One region of the Blautia sp. NSJ-140 genome, then DNA from elsewhere that is predicted to be linked to it. Evidence: riboswitches for the same ligand, from Rfam matches in the RefSeq annotation. Region 1 holds a riboswitch; the other holds the start of a gene.
What was found. Region 1 has a riboswitch for cobalamin ahead of MUB50_RS00275 (sirohydrochlorin cobaltochelatase). Riboswitches for the same ligand answer to the same signal wherever they lie in the genome.

Region 1 (7,812 bases):
TTTATCGTGTGGATAAATCCCATTCCAGAGAGATCGGCGGAACCGGTCTTGGACTTGCCATTACAAGAAGTTCCATAGCCATGCATCATGGAATCATCAAGGTATCCAGCAAAGAGGGCGAGGGAACCACATTTACCGTGAAGATCCCACTGTCCTATATCCCGTCCTAGGAGGTACAGAATGAAAAAAACGATTTTGATCATCTGTGTGGCCGCTGCCTGCATCCTTCTTGGTCTGGTTGCTTTTATAGGTTTGTCGGGAAGAAATAAAAACGAAGAACAGCAGTATAGATTTTATTATATCAACAGCGATGAAACGAGACTGAAAGAAGAAAAATATACTCCGGAGAAGGAAACAACAGAAGTGATGCTGCGCAATTTTTCCGAGAGTCTGAATAACCGAGAGACCAGGGAAAACGGAATCTCACTTTTTCCGGAGGGGGTAAAGATTTCTTCTTATTCCATACAGGATGGAGTCCTGAACATAGAATTCAATGAGGCCTATGATAAAATGTCACGTACCAGGGAACTTCTGGTGCGGGCAGGTATAGTGAAGATCTTTTTGCAGGTTCCAGGAGTGGAGTCCGTTGAGATCTGTGTGGGTAAAAAGCCACTGACAGATACCAGGGGTGAAGAAGTGGGAGCCATGAATAACGACACCTTTGTGGAGTTTTCCGGCTCCGATGGGGATGTGTACAGTTATGACACCTTTACTCTGTATTTCACAAACAAAAACGGAGATAAACTGGTAGCGGAACAGAGAAGTGTCCGCTACAGACGAAATCTTCCGAAAGCTACGGTGGTTCTGGAGCAGCTTGCAAGAGGTCCGCTGGAAAAAGGACATTATCCTACAATACCGGAGAATTCAGAGGTACTTTCCCTGACGAGAGCAAACGGTATCTGCTATGTAGATTATAATTCTGTGTTTCAGGATTATGCGTTGGATGTTTCGGAACAGGTTGCCGTGTATTCGGTGGTAAATACATTGATCGCGGCAACAGATATGGACAAAGTTGAGATTTCCATCGAAGGAAACAAGGAAGTGACCTTTGGCCAGAACATGCAGCTTTATAAGTTCTATGAGTGGAACGACAGCCTGCTGGCACACACAAAGGCTAAAAAAGAACAGAAAAAATAAAACATTTCAAAATATCAGAAAACGGGAGAACATTTATGGTGAAAAGGCCGATGTGTCTTTTGTGTTTTCTTATGGTGCTGAGTCTTGGCACGCTGGAGCTTATGGGGATTCCTCTGATCAGGGGGAATCCCCTTCCGGTAAATGTGCAGGAGCAGATCGAAGCGCATCCTGGTTCCATGATCTGCGGGGAAGTGGAACAGTATGAAAACACAGAATTTTCCCAGTCTGTTTATCTGAAAAAAACATATCTTATCCATCAGTCAAAAAAATTTCCAATTGAAAATGTAAGAATATTTCTCAAAAAAGAAGAAGATCTGAAACCGGGAATGCGGATCCTGGTCAAGGGAACGCTGAAAAGAGTGGAAGGTCCTGCGAATCCGGGGGGCTTTGATAGCCAACACTTTTATGCCTGTCGTCATATTTATTATTTCATGAAGAACGCTGTGCTCCAAAAGAAAACAGCCGTGTATTCCGGCTACAGGCAGCTCCTTTTGGAGATAAAAGAAAGCTGCAGACAGATCCTGAAGGAAGCAGCAGGAAAAGATGCGCCTGTTTTTTGTGCCATGACGCTTGGAGACAAACAGGAACTGGATCCGGAAACACAGATGCGCTATCAGCTGGCCGGAATCATACATATCCTTGCCATCAGCGGACTTCATATCAGTATTCTGGGAATGGGGCTTTACAACCTTCTAAAGAAGATGGGACTGGGAATCTGGCCTGCCGGGATTTTTTCTCTGGGAGTGATGCTGCAGTATGGGATCATGACCGGAGGGAGTGTTTCCACCATGCGTGCAGTAACTATGTTTCTGATCGCCATGGGAGCCAGGATCACCGGACGGATCTATGATATGATGAGTGCTCTTTCCGTAACTGCCATGATGATCCTTGTGGAATCTCCGGCCTATCTCCTGGACAGCGGATTTCTTCTGTCCTTTGGCTGTGTTCTGGGAATGGGGCTCGCTGCGGAAAAGATCTGTGCCCTTGCAGGAGCGGAGAAAAAATGGACAAAGGCACTGGTAAGTCCTATAGCTCTTCAGCTTGTGACTTTGCCGGTGATGCTGAAGTTTTTCGGAGAAGTCTCTATTGCCGGATTTATCCTGAATCTGTTGGTGCTTCCAAGTGTGGGGGTAGTGCTGACTGGAGGAATGGCGGCGCTGCTGCTGGGGATTCTCAGTATTCCCGCAGCAAAACTGGTGCTCCTGCCGGCAAGGGTACTGCTGCTTTTTTATGAATATCTCTGCAGTCTGGCAGGAAGGTCGGGATGGAGTACCTGGATCGGAGGGGAGCCGGAAATATGGCAGATCCTGGTATATTATGGTTTTTTGATCACAGTTCTGTTTATGGGACAGTATATAAAAGAACAGCGCCGGAAGAAAAAAGCAGTCTGTGAGGAAACGGAGCTATCAGGGGAGCGGTCGGAAGCAGGTTGCCGGAAGCTATATGCTATCCGGATAACAGCCGGTATTTTTCTGGCAGTCGGAATCCTGATACTGGGATATCATCCGGCAGGAAGTCTGAAGGTGATCTGCCTGGATGTAGGACAAGGGGACGGTATTCTTGTGGAGACCCCGGAGGATCACCATTTTCTGATCGACGGAGGAAGCAGCAGCCAGTCGGACCTTGGAAGATACTGTCTTTTGCCGGCATTGAAAAGTCAGGGGATTTCCTGGCTGGATGGGATTTTTATTTCTCATACAGATCAGGATCACATCAACGGTGTGAAGGAACTTCTGGAATATATGGGAAAAGGTCTCACAACCATCCGGGCCGGATATCTGATCCTGCCTGCCTGGGTTGAAAGACCAGATGCGTGGAGGGAGCTTGCAGAGACAGCAAAAACTGCCGGAGTTAAGGTAGTGACAGCAGAAAAGGGAGATGAGCTGCTTTGCGGAAGGGTATCTTTTTCTGTTCTGTGGCCGGAAAAAAATGCTGCGGGAAAAGATGTGAATGAGGAAGCAATGGTGATGAAGTTGTCTTTTGGAGAATTCCGGATGCTTTTTACCGGAGATATCGGTGCAGATACGGAGAAAAAGCTTCTGGCAGCCGGGGTGCTTGAGGATGTTGACTGTCTGAAGGTGGGACATCACGGTTCCCGTTATTCTACCACAGAAGCATTTCTTGAGAAAATAAAGCCGGAAGTGGCGATCATTTCCTGTTCTTCCGCCAACACCTACGGACATCCGTCACCGGAAACCGTAGAGCGGCTTAAAGAGGCCGGAAGTCAGGTGGAATACACCATGAAAAACGGTGCTATCACTGTGGAAACAGATGGAAAAAAGCTTAAGATCGGAAGGTTCCGGAAGGATTGAGGATTTTTTTCCAAAACCGAAAAAAAACGGTGACTTTTGAACACGTTTGTTGTAGAATAGACAGGGTTTGTGCAAAAACAAAGCACTGAAAATGTGCAATACAAAATAAGGAGTTTTTATTTATGAAGTATGATGTACTGATCGTAGGGGCAGGTCCCGGTGGGATCTTTGCAGCCTATGAACTGATGAATAATGATCCGGAGAAAAAGATCGCAGTTTTTGAAGCAGGTCATCCTCTGGAAAAAAGAAAATGTCCCATCGACGGAAAGAAAGTAAAATCCTGTATCCACTGCAAAACCTGCGCGATCATGAAGGGATTTGGCGGTGCAGGTGCTTTTTCCGATGGAAAATATAATATCACCAATCAGTTTGGCGGAACTCTGTACCAGCATATCGGCAAGGATACAGCCACAGAGCTGATGGAATATGTAGATAAACTGAACCTGATGCATGGCGGTGAAGGAACCAGGCTTTATTCCACCACAAACAGTGAGATTCGTAAGCTCTGCCTTCAGAATGGCCTGCATCTTCTGGATGCATCAGTCCGTCATCTGGGAACAGATATCAACTATGTGGTGCTGCAGAACCTCTATGAAAAAATGAAAGACCATGTGGATTTCTATTTTGACGCATCTGTTGATAAAGTGGAGAAAACAGAAGATGGTTACGCAGTTGTTGTAGGCGATGAGCGTTACGAGGGAACTTACTGTATCATCTCCGCAGGACGAAGCGGAAGTAAATGGATGGAAACTGTATGTACAGAGCTTAAGATCCCGACTCTTTCCAACCGTGTGGACATCGGAGTCCGTGTGGAGCTTCCGGCAGAGGTTTTCAGCCGTCTGACAGATGAGCTTTATGAGAGCAAGATCGTTTACAGAACTGAGAAGTTTGAGGATATGGTCCGTACCTTCTGCATGAACCCGCGAGGTGTTGTCGTGAATGAAAATACCAACGGTATCATCACAGTAAACGGTCACAGCTACGAAGATCCGGCAAAGCATACCAACAATACAAACTTTGCCCTTCTGGTATCCAAGCATTTCTCAGAGCCGTTCCATGACAGCAACGGATACGGTGAGAGCATTGCAAGACTTTCCAATATGCTTGGCGGTGGTGTTATGGTACAGCGGTTCGGAGATCTGATCCGCGGAAGACGAAGCACAAAAGCCCGTATTGAGGAAAGCTTCGTAACACCTACACTTTCTGCGACACCGGGAGATTTAAGCCTTGTTATGCCGAAACGTATCCTGGATGGCATCATCGAGATGATCTATGCCCTGGACAAGATCGCACCGGGAACCGCGGATGACGATACTTTGCTTTATGGCGTGGAGGTTAAATTCTACAACATGGAGGTTGAGATCGACGAAAATCTGGAAACTTGCCACAAGGGTCTCTTTGTTATCGGAGACTGCAGCGGTGTGACACACTCTCTTTCCCATGCATCTGCCAGCGGAATCTACGTAGCCAGATACCTGGAGCAGAAGTATTTTAACAGATAAACTGCAGAGCAGTTTATCTGTTATGAGCAAGTAGCGAAGCGGATTGCGAATATCCGTTTAACCAGATAAACTGCGAAGCAGTTTATCGATTATGAGCAAAACAGTCCTTTTCTGATATCAGGGTGATGACAGAAAGGGGCTGTTTTTGTGAGTGAAGGTCGTTACTGTTCACTGGTAATGTCCCGCGAGGTGTTTTTTGTGAGCGAAGGTCACAGAAAAACCGAGACATACCGCGCGAATTTATGCGATCAGCATAAATTCTGTGCATCGCGAAGCGTGTTACTGAGAACGGAGTGAACAGTAACTGAAGGTCACAGAAAACCGTGAATCGTCCGACATCAATCTTGACAAATTTGTGAGTTTGTGGTAAAAATTAGATAACCAGATAAAAGAAAATATGTGCAAATGTTATAACGATAAGGTTGCATCCAGTCGGATGTGCAAAAGAGAATCCGGTGAGAATCCGGAACGATACCGTCACTGTGAAAGGGGAGCTGCTTTTATAACCACTGGGAGACCGGGAAGGGAAAGCAGCGTGGAACCAAGTCAGGAGAACTGCCTTATTGCGAGATTCAAGGGTTCGCGGTTTACGAATCTGTATTCTCCATAACAATACAGAACTTCTTTTTATGTATTTGTATTGCGCAGAGAATCATGTGTGAGCAGGCAGCCGCAGAGAGCTGCCGTTTTTTGTACATATCAGTATTCTGGAAATACATGAAAAGAGGACAATAAGAAATGAAAAGAAAAACAATGTTAGCTCTGATGCTCGCAGTTTCCATGACATGCTCTATGGGTGCAGCTACAACAGCAATGGCAGCAGAGGATTCTGCTACAGAAGAGAACGCTGAGGCAGCTGATACCACAGAGGCTTCCGATGCAGATCAGGAAGCAGCAGATAATGTAGCAGCTCTGATCGACAAGATCTATGTACAGGAAAGAAACGACACAACAGATGAGGACTGCAAGGCAGCCAAAGAAGCATGGGATGCTCTGACAGACGCTCAGAAAGAGCTGGTAGAGGGTGAGAATGCAGATCCGGATTACTTTGGACGTGACACAGGAGATGCTTCCAAGGACGATCCGCGTAACCAGGATGAGATCGGTGAGAATGAGCTTCTTGTTGTAAGCTTCGGTACTTCCTTCAATGACAGCCGTGCAGAGGATGTCAAGGGAATCGAGGATGCTCTTGCAGAAGCTTATCCGGACTGGTCTGTAAGAAGAGCATTTACAGCACAGATCATCATCAACCATGTAGAGGCAAGAGATGATGAAGTGATCGATAATATGCAGCAGGCTCTTGACCGTGCAGTAGAGAATGGTGTTAAGAACCTGGTTGTACAGCCTACTCACCTGATGCACGGTGCTGAGTACGATGAGATGACAGAAGCGATCAATGAATATAAAGATAAATTCGAGTCTGTAGCTATCGCAGAGCCAATGCTCGGCGAGGTTGGAGATGATGCAACAGTGATCAACGATGACAAGAAAGCAGTTGCTCAGGCGATCACAGATGAGGCTTGCAAAGAGGCAGGATTTGACAGTATGGATGCAGCAGCTGAGGCTGGTACAGCATTCGTATTTATGGGACATGGAACATCCCATACAGCTAATATTACATACGATCAGATGCAGACACAGATGGAAGACCTTGGATTCAAGAACGCATTCATCGGTACTGTAGAGGGTGAGCCGGAAGACACAGCCTGCGACAAGGTTATCGAGAAAGTAAAAGAAGCAGGATACAAGAACGTTGTTCTTCGTCCGCTGATGGTTGTTGCCGGAGACCATGCAAACAACGATATGGCCGGTGATGATGAGGATTCCTGGAAGAGCCAGTTTGTAGCATCCGGAAACTTCGATAAGGTTGACTGCCAGATCGAGGGTCTTGGAAGGATCGAAGCCGTTGAGAAGCTTTATGTAGAGCATACAAAGGCAGCAATCGATTCTCTGGGAAGCACTGATGAATCCGCAGATTCTGATGCAGCAGATACAGAGGCTGATTCTGCTGAGGAGTCCGCAGAATAATAAATACAAAAATATCTGAGTGAGTTCAGATACCTATAAGAAATCAATGTAACTGCCCGGAAAGATCAGGAAGACTGTTTTCCGGGCAGATTGCTGTATCTATGGAAGGGAGAAGATTATCATGAAAAAACGCTATGTAAACTTAATTCTTGCAATGGCAAGTGCATCAGTCCTGGTGCTGGGTTCTGTGCCTGCGATGGCAAAAACAGACGAAACAAAAACCGAGTCCGGTGAGGAAGCAGAAACTTCCGGAGAAAAGGATACGGATGCAGACAAAGCAGATACACTGGAAGATGGCGTTTATACAGCAGAGTTTGATACAGACAGCAGCATGTTTCATGTAAATGAGGCCAATGACAAAAAAGGAGAACTCACGGTCAAAGATGGTAAAATGACCATCCACGTAAGTCTGGTTTCCAAGAAGATCGTTAACCTGTTTGCGGGAACTGCCGAGGATGCCCAGAAGGACGGAGCAGAGATTATCGATCCGACCACAGATACAGTTAAGTACAGCGATGGTTATACAGAAGAGGTTTACGGATTTGATATCCCGGTATCGGCCATTGGTGAGGAATTTAACGTGGCGATCCTGGGAGAAAAAGGCAAATGGTACGACCATAAAGTCAGCGTAAAGGATCCTGTAAAAACAGAGGATACTGCTGAAAAAACAGCGGACGATACAGAAAAAGAAGGAGCTGCCTCTGACAAAAAGACAGCAGAAAAGTCAGATGAGTCCAAAGATGGAGAAACCTCTGACGACAAGAAATCCGAAGGGAAAAAGCCGGAAGATCTGAAGCTGGAGGATGGAACCTATGAGACTGATGTAACCCTTA
Region 2 (7,812 bases), on a different contig from region 1:
GGTCAATTACAGAAAATGAATTAAAAGAATACGCTTCATTGGTTAGATACTATTCTGAGAAAAGTAAATCTGACAACAAGGGTAAAGAGATAGGGTTCGATTTACGCAAAATACAAAAGAATGGGGAGATTTTGAAAAAATATTTATCCAGCATTTCTATGAATACATTAAATACACTATTATGTTTTAGTGAGATGAGTAATAGTTTCTTAGCGGTTGAACATTTGGAAGAGGTTCATGATGACATAGTCTCTAAGGCGTTTGACGGAACATATCTCATAAGAAAACTAAAACAAAGAAATATATGTTTAAGAATCTTATATGGAATGAAAAAGTGTGGACAGGTGACTTATGCAAAACAGTTGAGTGCTGCACTGGAACAAGAAGGAGTAGAGCTAACGCTTTGAGAACAATAGTGAACACGATACACTCGTGTCTCTGACGTTAAAGCCAGTGTTTTAGAGGGCTGGGAGAGGGATGCCTAATTTTATCGACGAGCCGACAGCAGGGCTTGATGTCGGAGCGAGGGAAAGGATGCTGGATATTTTAAGAGAGTATATGGAAGAAGAGCCGGAGAGAAGTATCCTGATCAGCTCACATATTTCTTCGGACTTAGAACATCTGTGTGATGACATTTATGTGATTCATCAAGGAAAGATTGTACTTCATGAAGAGATGGATACGATTCTTGAAAAATATGCAGTGTTGAAGGTCAGTGAGGAGCAATATCAGGAAGTAGATAAAAGATATCTTTTAAAAGAGAAAAAAGAGATTTTTGGAATTGCCTGTCTGACGAATGAGAAGCAGTATTATATAGAAAATTATCCGGAAATCGTAGTGGAGAGCGGATCACTCGATCAGGTGATCCTGATGTTGACAGGAGGTGGGAGATGATGAAAGGAATCAGAGGGCTTTTGGAAAAGGATTTTCGATTGTTTTTTCGGCAAGGTGGTAATCTTTTTTTGGTGTTAGCGTTTGTAGCATTGTTTTTTATACTTACAGGAAAAAAGGCAGCTGCTTTCATTGCAATGTATATCCCATCTGTTCTGGCGATATATTCAGGTAATACGATCAGTTATGATGAAAATGGCCATGGTTACACATATTTATTTTCTTTACCCGTAAATAAAAAAATATATGTCAGAGAAAAATATATTTTTTCCTTTATCATGACAGCATGTGGATGGTGCATTGGAATGATCTGTGCAGGAATTATGGTACTCATAAATCCTGAAGAGGTGTTTGATCCGGAAATGCTGGCAATGGAGTTGATCACATTTTTTGTGTTTCAGGCAATTGCGGGAATTATGATCGCGATCAGGATAAGGTTCGAAGGAGAGAAAGGGCGAATTGTGCTGCCAATCGCAATTTTAATTATTTTTGCGATTTGTTATACAATTAGATCTTTTGTGAAGGCTAACCTGGGATTAAAAGAAAGTATTCTGCATATGATAGGGGGAATAGGGGATTTTGAAATCGCGATTGCCCTTATTGTGCTAAGTCTGCTTATATGGTTTGCTTCGTATAAGTATAGTATGAGAGCTATGAAGAAGAAAGAGTTTTAGGATAGGCGTGGCAAAAATGCTCCATAAAAAATAATGATTATAAAGATGTAATAGCTACCAAAAATATTATAAAACTTTGTGAAAAAATAGGATTGTGTTTCGTAAGAGTCCCTTGTAAAATAGCGGATAAGGATGAAAAGAAAAGGAGATTCTTATGGGAACCAATGAAAAAGATATGACTGCCGGATCCCCCGGAAAACTGATCATAACTTTTGCCATACCAATGATGCTTGGAAATATTTTTCAGCAGTTTTATACAATGGCAGACACCATGATCGTCGGACAAGTGGTAGGAGTTGAAGCACTGGCGGCAGTAGGTGCTGGAGATTGGCTGGTATGGCTGGTGTTGGGGATCATGACAGGTATCACACAGGGTTTTTCTATTCTTGTATCTCAGTATTATGGAGCAAGGGAAAAGGAAAATCTGAAATGCGCAGTGGCGAAAAGCTATATCATGACAGCATTATTGTCTGTGGTCGTACTCGCAGTAAGTGAAGGTACAGTTTATCATGTTCTTTTATTCTTACAGACACCGGATAATGTCATTGATCTGACAATGCTATATTTGCGGCTGATTTTTGCAGGAATCCCGATCATAGCTGCTTATAATATATTTGCAGCGATTCTTCGGGCACTTGGAAACAGCAGATCTCCATTGATCGCAATGACAGTGGCAGCAGTGATCAATGTGGGACTGGATCTGTTATTTGTGGCGGTTTTTGGTTGGGGTATAGCCGGAGCAGCAGTGGCGACCGTTATCGCACAGGGATTTTCAGCCTTATACTGTTTGATCGTATTACGTAAAATCCCGGATATCCGCCTGGAAAAGAAGGATTTTTACAGGCAGCCCTCTATGAGCCTGCGACTTTTGGAACTGGGAGTTCCTCTTGCAATACAGAATGTGATCATCTCCGTGGGAGGACTTGTGGTACAGTATGTGATCAATGGATTTGGTTTTCTGTTTGTGGCGGGATTTACGGCAGCGAACAAGCTGTATGGAGTTTTGGAGATGGCTGCCGTTTCATATGGATACGCCATTACAACCTATGTGGGCCAGAATCTTGGTGCCAAAAAATACCAGAGGATTCGAAAAGGTGTGCGCAGCGGCACTTATATGGCAGTGCTCACTTCGGCTTTCATTTCCGGCATGATGGTGTTGTTTGGACGTAATGTACTGTCTCTGTTTGTATCCGGTGAACCGGATCAGACCCGACAGGTATTGGATATAGCATATAAGTATTTGTTTATCATGGCTGTCTTTTTGTGGGTGCTGTATCTGCTGTATGTGTATCGTTCCGCTATCCAGGGCCTGGGTAATACTTTGATTCCGCTTGCCAGCGGCATTGCAGAATTTATAATGCGTGTCAGTGTTGCGCTGCTGTTGCCAAAAATGATCGGCGAAGATGGAATATACTATGCAGAGATCTGTGCATGGAGCAGCGCAGCTGTTTTATTATTCGTAAGTTATATGATCATTATACGGAAATATAAAGAAGTCACCGTTCATACATAATGTCATTTACTTGAGGAACCTATAATAATAGACAGGCAGAAAATATCCGGGTTTTAATATGAAATGTTCAGATATTTCATATTTGACAGAAAAACTATTTATATAAAAAGAAAAGTATGATATTATAATACTTATTCGTTGCAACTATGAAAATTGAATAGTCAGAAGGGTGTACAAAGTACTTAATAAGGAATCTGGTGAAATGCCAGAACAGCCACCGCTACTGTGACAGGGACGAAAACCAAAATATCACTGGAGAGATCCGGGAAGATGGTGAGTAGGAAGAACTGGAGTCAGGAGACTTGCCTTTTTGACAGAAGAATTCTGATTCGGATGGGATACAGAAGGAATAAGCTCTGCCTGAGGTGGAGGTTTGTTTTTTGTGCTGATATGATGCTGGATCATATCAGCTTTTTTTATTTTAACCGAATAAACAGATGAAAAATGAGGAGAAATGAAAATGGGAAAAGTAATTGCAAAGCGTTTTATATTTATGATTCCGGTAGTTCTGGCGGTTACATTTATTATTTTTATGCTGAGTTTTATATCGGCAGGTGATGCGGCCAGAGTTCTGGCGGAGAAAAAATACGAGCATCCGTCACCGGAGCAGATAGAAGAAGTACGGCATGAGGAAGGACTGGATCAGCCGGTGCTGGTACAATACGGGAAATGGCTGGATCAGGCACTTCACGGCGATTTTGGAAAATCATATTCTACCAGAAAACCGGCTTTTGAGGAATTAAAAAGATATTTTCCACAGACATTTAAACTGGCAGTTACTTCGTTTTTATTGTTGATGATCGTATCAGTCCCTCTTGGAATTTTGTCGGCAATTTATGAAAACAGAGTTCTGGATAAAGTCATTCGCATTTTGTCGTCCCTCAGTGTATCTATGCCGTCTTTCTGGATCGGTCTGATGCTGCTATATATATTTGGAGTAAAGCTAAAAGTGATTTCCGTGATCGGAGGAGATGCCGGAGGTATCCCGATTCTCGCGGCATTTGCCATGGATATCAGTTTCTTTGGAATTATGACGAGATTGATCCGTACTAATATGATACAGGTGCTGAAGCAGGATTACATACGTGCCAGCAGAGCCAAGGGATTGTCATCTGTAAATGTAATTTTGCGTCATGGTCTGAAAAATATTCTGATTCCTGTGCTGACACGTCTGGTATCAATTGTGATCGGTTTTTTCTGTGGCTCAGCTGTGATAGAAAGTATTTTTTCAATTCAGGGAATCGGAAATCTGGCATTGAAATCCGTGATCTCAAAAGACACTCCGGTGCTGCAATGTTTTATCTTTATTCTGGCTATTGGCATTGTAGTATTAAATTTTCTTGTGGATATCGCCTATTCTGCGATTGACCGGCGAATCCAGTTAAAGTAAAGGAGAGATCATAGAATGGGAAGCAGAAGAAAGCAGAAAACAGAAAAAAGCATGATCCAGAATCTGTACTGGAAACAGGTATTCCGGTCACCAAAAACAAAAATAGGATTGATGGTGGTCATAATTTTTGTATTGGCAGCTATTTTTGCACCTGTACTGGCGCCGCATGATCCACTGCTTGTGGATGTTTCGATAAAATTAAAGAATCCGTCGGCGGCATATCCTTTAGGTACTGATCAGCTGGGACGATGTATTTTATCAAGACTTCTCTGGGGCAGCCGGTATTCACTGAGCTATAGCTTTACGGTGCTTCTGATCACCGTATGTGTCGGGGTGCCGATCGGACTGTTTGCCGGATACGTAGGTGGAAAAATCGATTCCATAATTATGAGGATCATTGATGTATTTATGGCTATGCCGGTCTTTATTGTGGCACTTGCCATTGCAGGAACCGTAGGAGCCAGCGGCGCTCATCTGATCCTGTCCTTATCGGTCGTATCCTGGGCAGAATATGCAAGGCTTGCCCGTGCATTGACACTTCAGGAAAAAAATAAAAATTATATGACCGCACTAAAAGCCGGAGGCTGCGGCCACGCAAGGATCATATTCAGGCATGTATTGAGAAATATCCTGCCATCTGTGATCGCACTGGCAACAATGGAAATCGGTTCGATCATTCTGTCAATTGCCGGTTTTTCCTTTATCGGCCTTGGTGTGCAGGCGCCGACACCGGAATGGGGGATCATGCTTAGTGACAGTAAAAGTTATATCCAGACTTATCCAAGACTGATGTTTTATCCGGGTATACTGATCATGATCATTGTTCTGGCATTTAATTATCTGGGGGAGGGAATACAAAATGGAACAGCCCAAAAATGATGTTCTAAAGGTAAAAAGATTACATGTGGAGTTTCAGACCTCTCACGGAATGGTTCATGCAGTAAAAGATGTCAGCCTGGAAGTAAAGCGCGGAAGGATCCATGCTCTGGTGGGAGAAAGCGGAAGCGGCAAGTCAGTTACCTCTCTGACGATCATGAATCTGCTTGCAGGAAATGGAAAGGTGATATCCGGAGATGTGACACTGAACGAAAAGAGTCTTCTGAAGTTATCAGGAAAAGAAAAACGACAGTTATACGGAGACAGGATCGGAATGATCTTTCAGGATCCGACCGCTGCTCTTGATCCGCTTTTTACAGTTGAACAACTGCTTCTGGAAGGACTGAGGAAACATCGCAGAATGAGCAAAAAACAGGCAAGGGAAGCTGCGTTGGAAAGTCTGCGGATGATGAATCTGCGTGATCCGGAAGAACTGATGAAGAAAAAACCTTACGAATTGTCTGGAGGTATGTGCCAACGTGTTATGATCGCCATTGCCATGTCCATGAAACCGGATTATCTGATTGCAGATGAGCCGACGACAGCATTGGATGTAACCGTACAGAAGCAGATCCTGGAAGAAATCTATCAGCTATCCAGGAAAGAAAATCTGGGTGTGTTATTTATTACGCATGATCTGGGTGTGGTGGCAGAGATCGCAGATGATGTTTCGATCATGAAAGACGGCGAAATAGTGGAAAACGGAACAGTTGAAGAGATCTTTTATCATCCGCAGCATTCATATACAAAAAAACTGTTGGATGCAGTTTTATAGGGGAAAAGTATGAGTACGTTACTAAAGACAGAACATTTAAAAAAATATTATGGCAAGAAAAAAATTGTGAAGGCAGTGGATGATGTAAGTCTGGAAATCCATGCAGGATCATCCATGGCCCTGATCGGTGAAAGTGGAAGTGGTAAAACTACATTCGGAAAGCTGATCGCCGGCCTGGAGAAACCTACAGATGGAAAATTCTGGTTTCAGGGACAGGAAATGCAGGATTTGTCTGAAAAGCAGTTTCGTCCATATCGCAAGAATCTTCAGATGGTCTTTCAAAGCAGCAGCGGGGTATTTGATCCCGGTTATACCATTGGAGAAAATATTCTGGAAATTTTGAAATTACATGAAAAACTGCAAGAGGGAGAGTATGAAGAACGGGTAAAAGAAGCTTTGATCCAGACGGGGCTTGATCCGGATATTCGCAACCGTTATGTTGGACAGATTTCAGGAGGTCAGTGTCAGAGAGCTAATATTGCGAGAGCATTGGTATTAAGACCGGAACTTGTGATCTGTGATGAACCGGTATCCAGTCTGGATTATTCCATACGAAAGCAGATCCTGCATCTGTTAAATGAACTGCAGGAAAAATATGAGATGACCTATTTACTGATCACTCACGATCTGTCCAATGTTCCATATCTCTGCAAAGAGGTGGCTATCATGTATCAGGGACGCGTGGTCGAGTTTATCGATCATACGGACAGCTTAAAGGAGACTGCTGTACATCCTTATACAAAAGATCTGTTTGATTCTATTCCGGTAAAAGAACCGAAAATGCGAAGAATCGGATCGCAGGAAAAGAAAATATTTTCAGATACCATTCCGGAACAAGGCTGCCCATATCAGAACCGGTGCATAAGATGTACAAACATATGCAGAGAGCATATACCGGAATTGACAGAAATTGAAACAGGACATTTTGCGGCATGTCATATGCTGTAAAATATAAAACAAACAAAGGAGAAGAAGAAATGAAGAAAAGACGTGTAGCAAAACTGATAGCATTGAGCATGGTGGCGGCAACTTTACTGACAGGTGTCAATGTACAGGCAAAAGAGGAAAAAGTAGTTACGGCAATGACATCCATTGATCTGACTCCTGAACTTTGTGATCCTACAAAAAGTGGTGCGGACTTTCGTCTTTATGAAATGATCTATGATCCACTGGTGCGTTATGGAGAAAATGGAGAAATTAAACCGGCATTGGCAGAATCCTGGGATATCAGCAAAGATGGCACAACCTATACGTTTCATTTAAGAAAAGATGTGAAATTCTCAGACGGTACAGTGTTTAATGCAGACAATGTGATGTGGAATTATAACAGATGGGTGGAACAGGATGTGATCGGTAACTTTTCAGCCAAACTGGAAAATGTTACAAAGGTAGATGATTATACTGTAGAATTTAAGTTTGCAGAACCATGCTATACATTGCTGATCGAATTCAGCTATCCAAGACCATTCCGTTTCACCTGTGAAAGTGCAATGGATGAAGACGGAGAATTTTGTCAGGAAGTAGGTACCGGAATGTGGATGATCGACAGTTATGAAAGCGGTCAGGAGGTTGTCCTGGTACCAAATCCTAATTATTACGGTGAGAAACCAAATATTGATAAAGTAGTTCTGAAACAGGTGGTAGACGGTGATGCCAGAGTGATGGCACTTCAGAGTGGAGAGGCAGATCTGAA

Region 2: another riboswitch for cobalamin. It lies ahead of MUB50_RS13185 (ABC transporter permease); the one in region 1 lies ahead of MUB50_RS00275 (sirohydrochlorin cobaltochelatase).

Annotation. Positions count from the first base shown of each region.
Region 1 is NZ_JALIFS010000001.1:60,472-68,283, reverse strand. Features, by position in the region: gene MUB50_RS00295 (sensor histidine kinase) at 1-170, shown strand, start outside; gene MUB50_RS00290 (GerMN domain-containing protein) at 181-1,137, shown strand; gene MUB50_RS00285 (DNA internalization-related competence protein ComEC/Rec2) at 1,173-3,449, shown strand; gene MUB50_RS00280 (NAD(P)/FAD-dependent oxidoreductase) at 3,572-4,951, shown strand; cobalamin riboswitch at 5,354-5,528, shown strand; gene MUB50_RS00275 (sirohydrochlorin cobaltochelatase) at 5,690-6,979, shown strand; gene MUB50_RS00270 (hypothetical protein) at 7,101-7,812, shown strand, end outside.
Region 2 is NZ_JALIFS010000011.1:125,483-133,294, forward strand. Features, by position in the region: gene MUB50_RS13165 (hypothetical protein) at 1-407, shown strand, start outside; partial or broken gene MUB50_RS13170 (ABC transporter ATP-binding protein) at 490-894, shown strand; gene MUB50_RS13175 (ABC-2 transporter permease) at 891-1,565, shown strand; gene MUB50_RS13180 (MATE family efflux transporter) at 1,720-3,078, shown strand; cobalamin riboswitch at 3,229-3,402, shown strand; gene MUB50_RS13185 (ABC transporter permease) at 3,539-4,468, shown strand; gene nikC (nickel transporter permease) at 4,484-5,347, shown strand; gene MUB50_RS13195 (ABC transporter ATP-binding protein) at 5,328-6,119, shown strand; gene MUB50_RS13200 (oligopeptide/dipeptide ABC transporter ATP-binding protein) at 6,129-7,067, shown strand; gene MUB50_RS13205 (nickel ABC transporter substrate-binding protein) at 7,097-7,812, shown strand, end outside.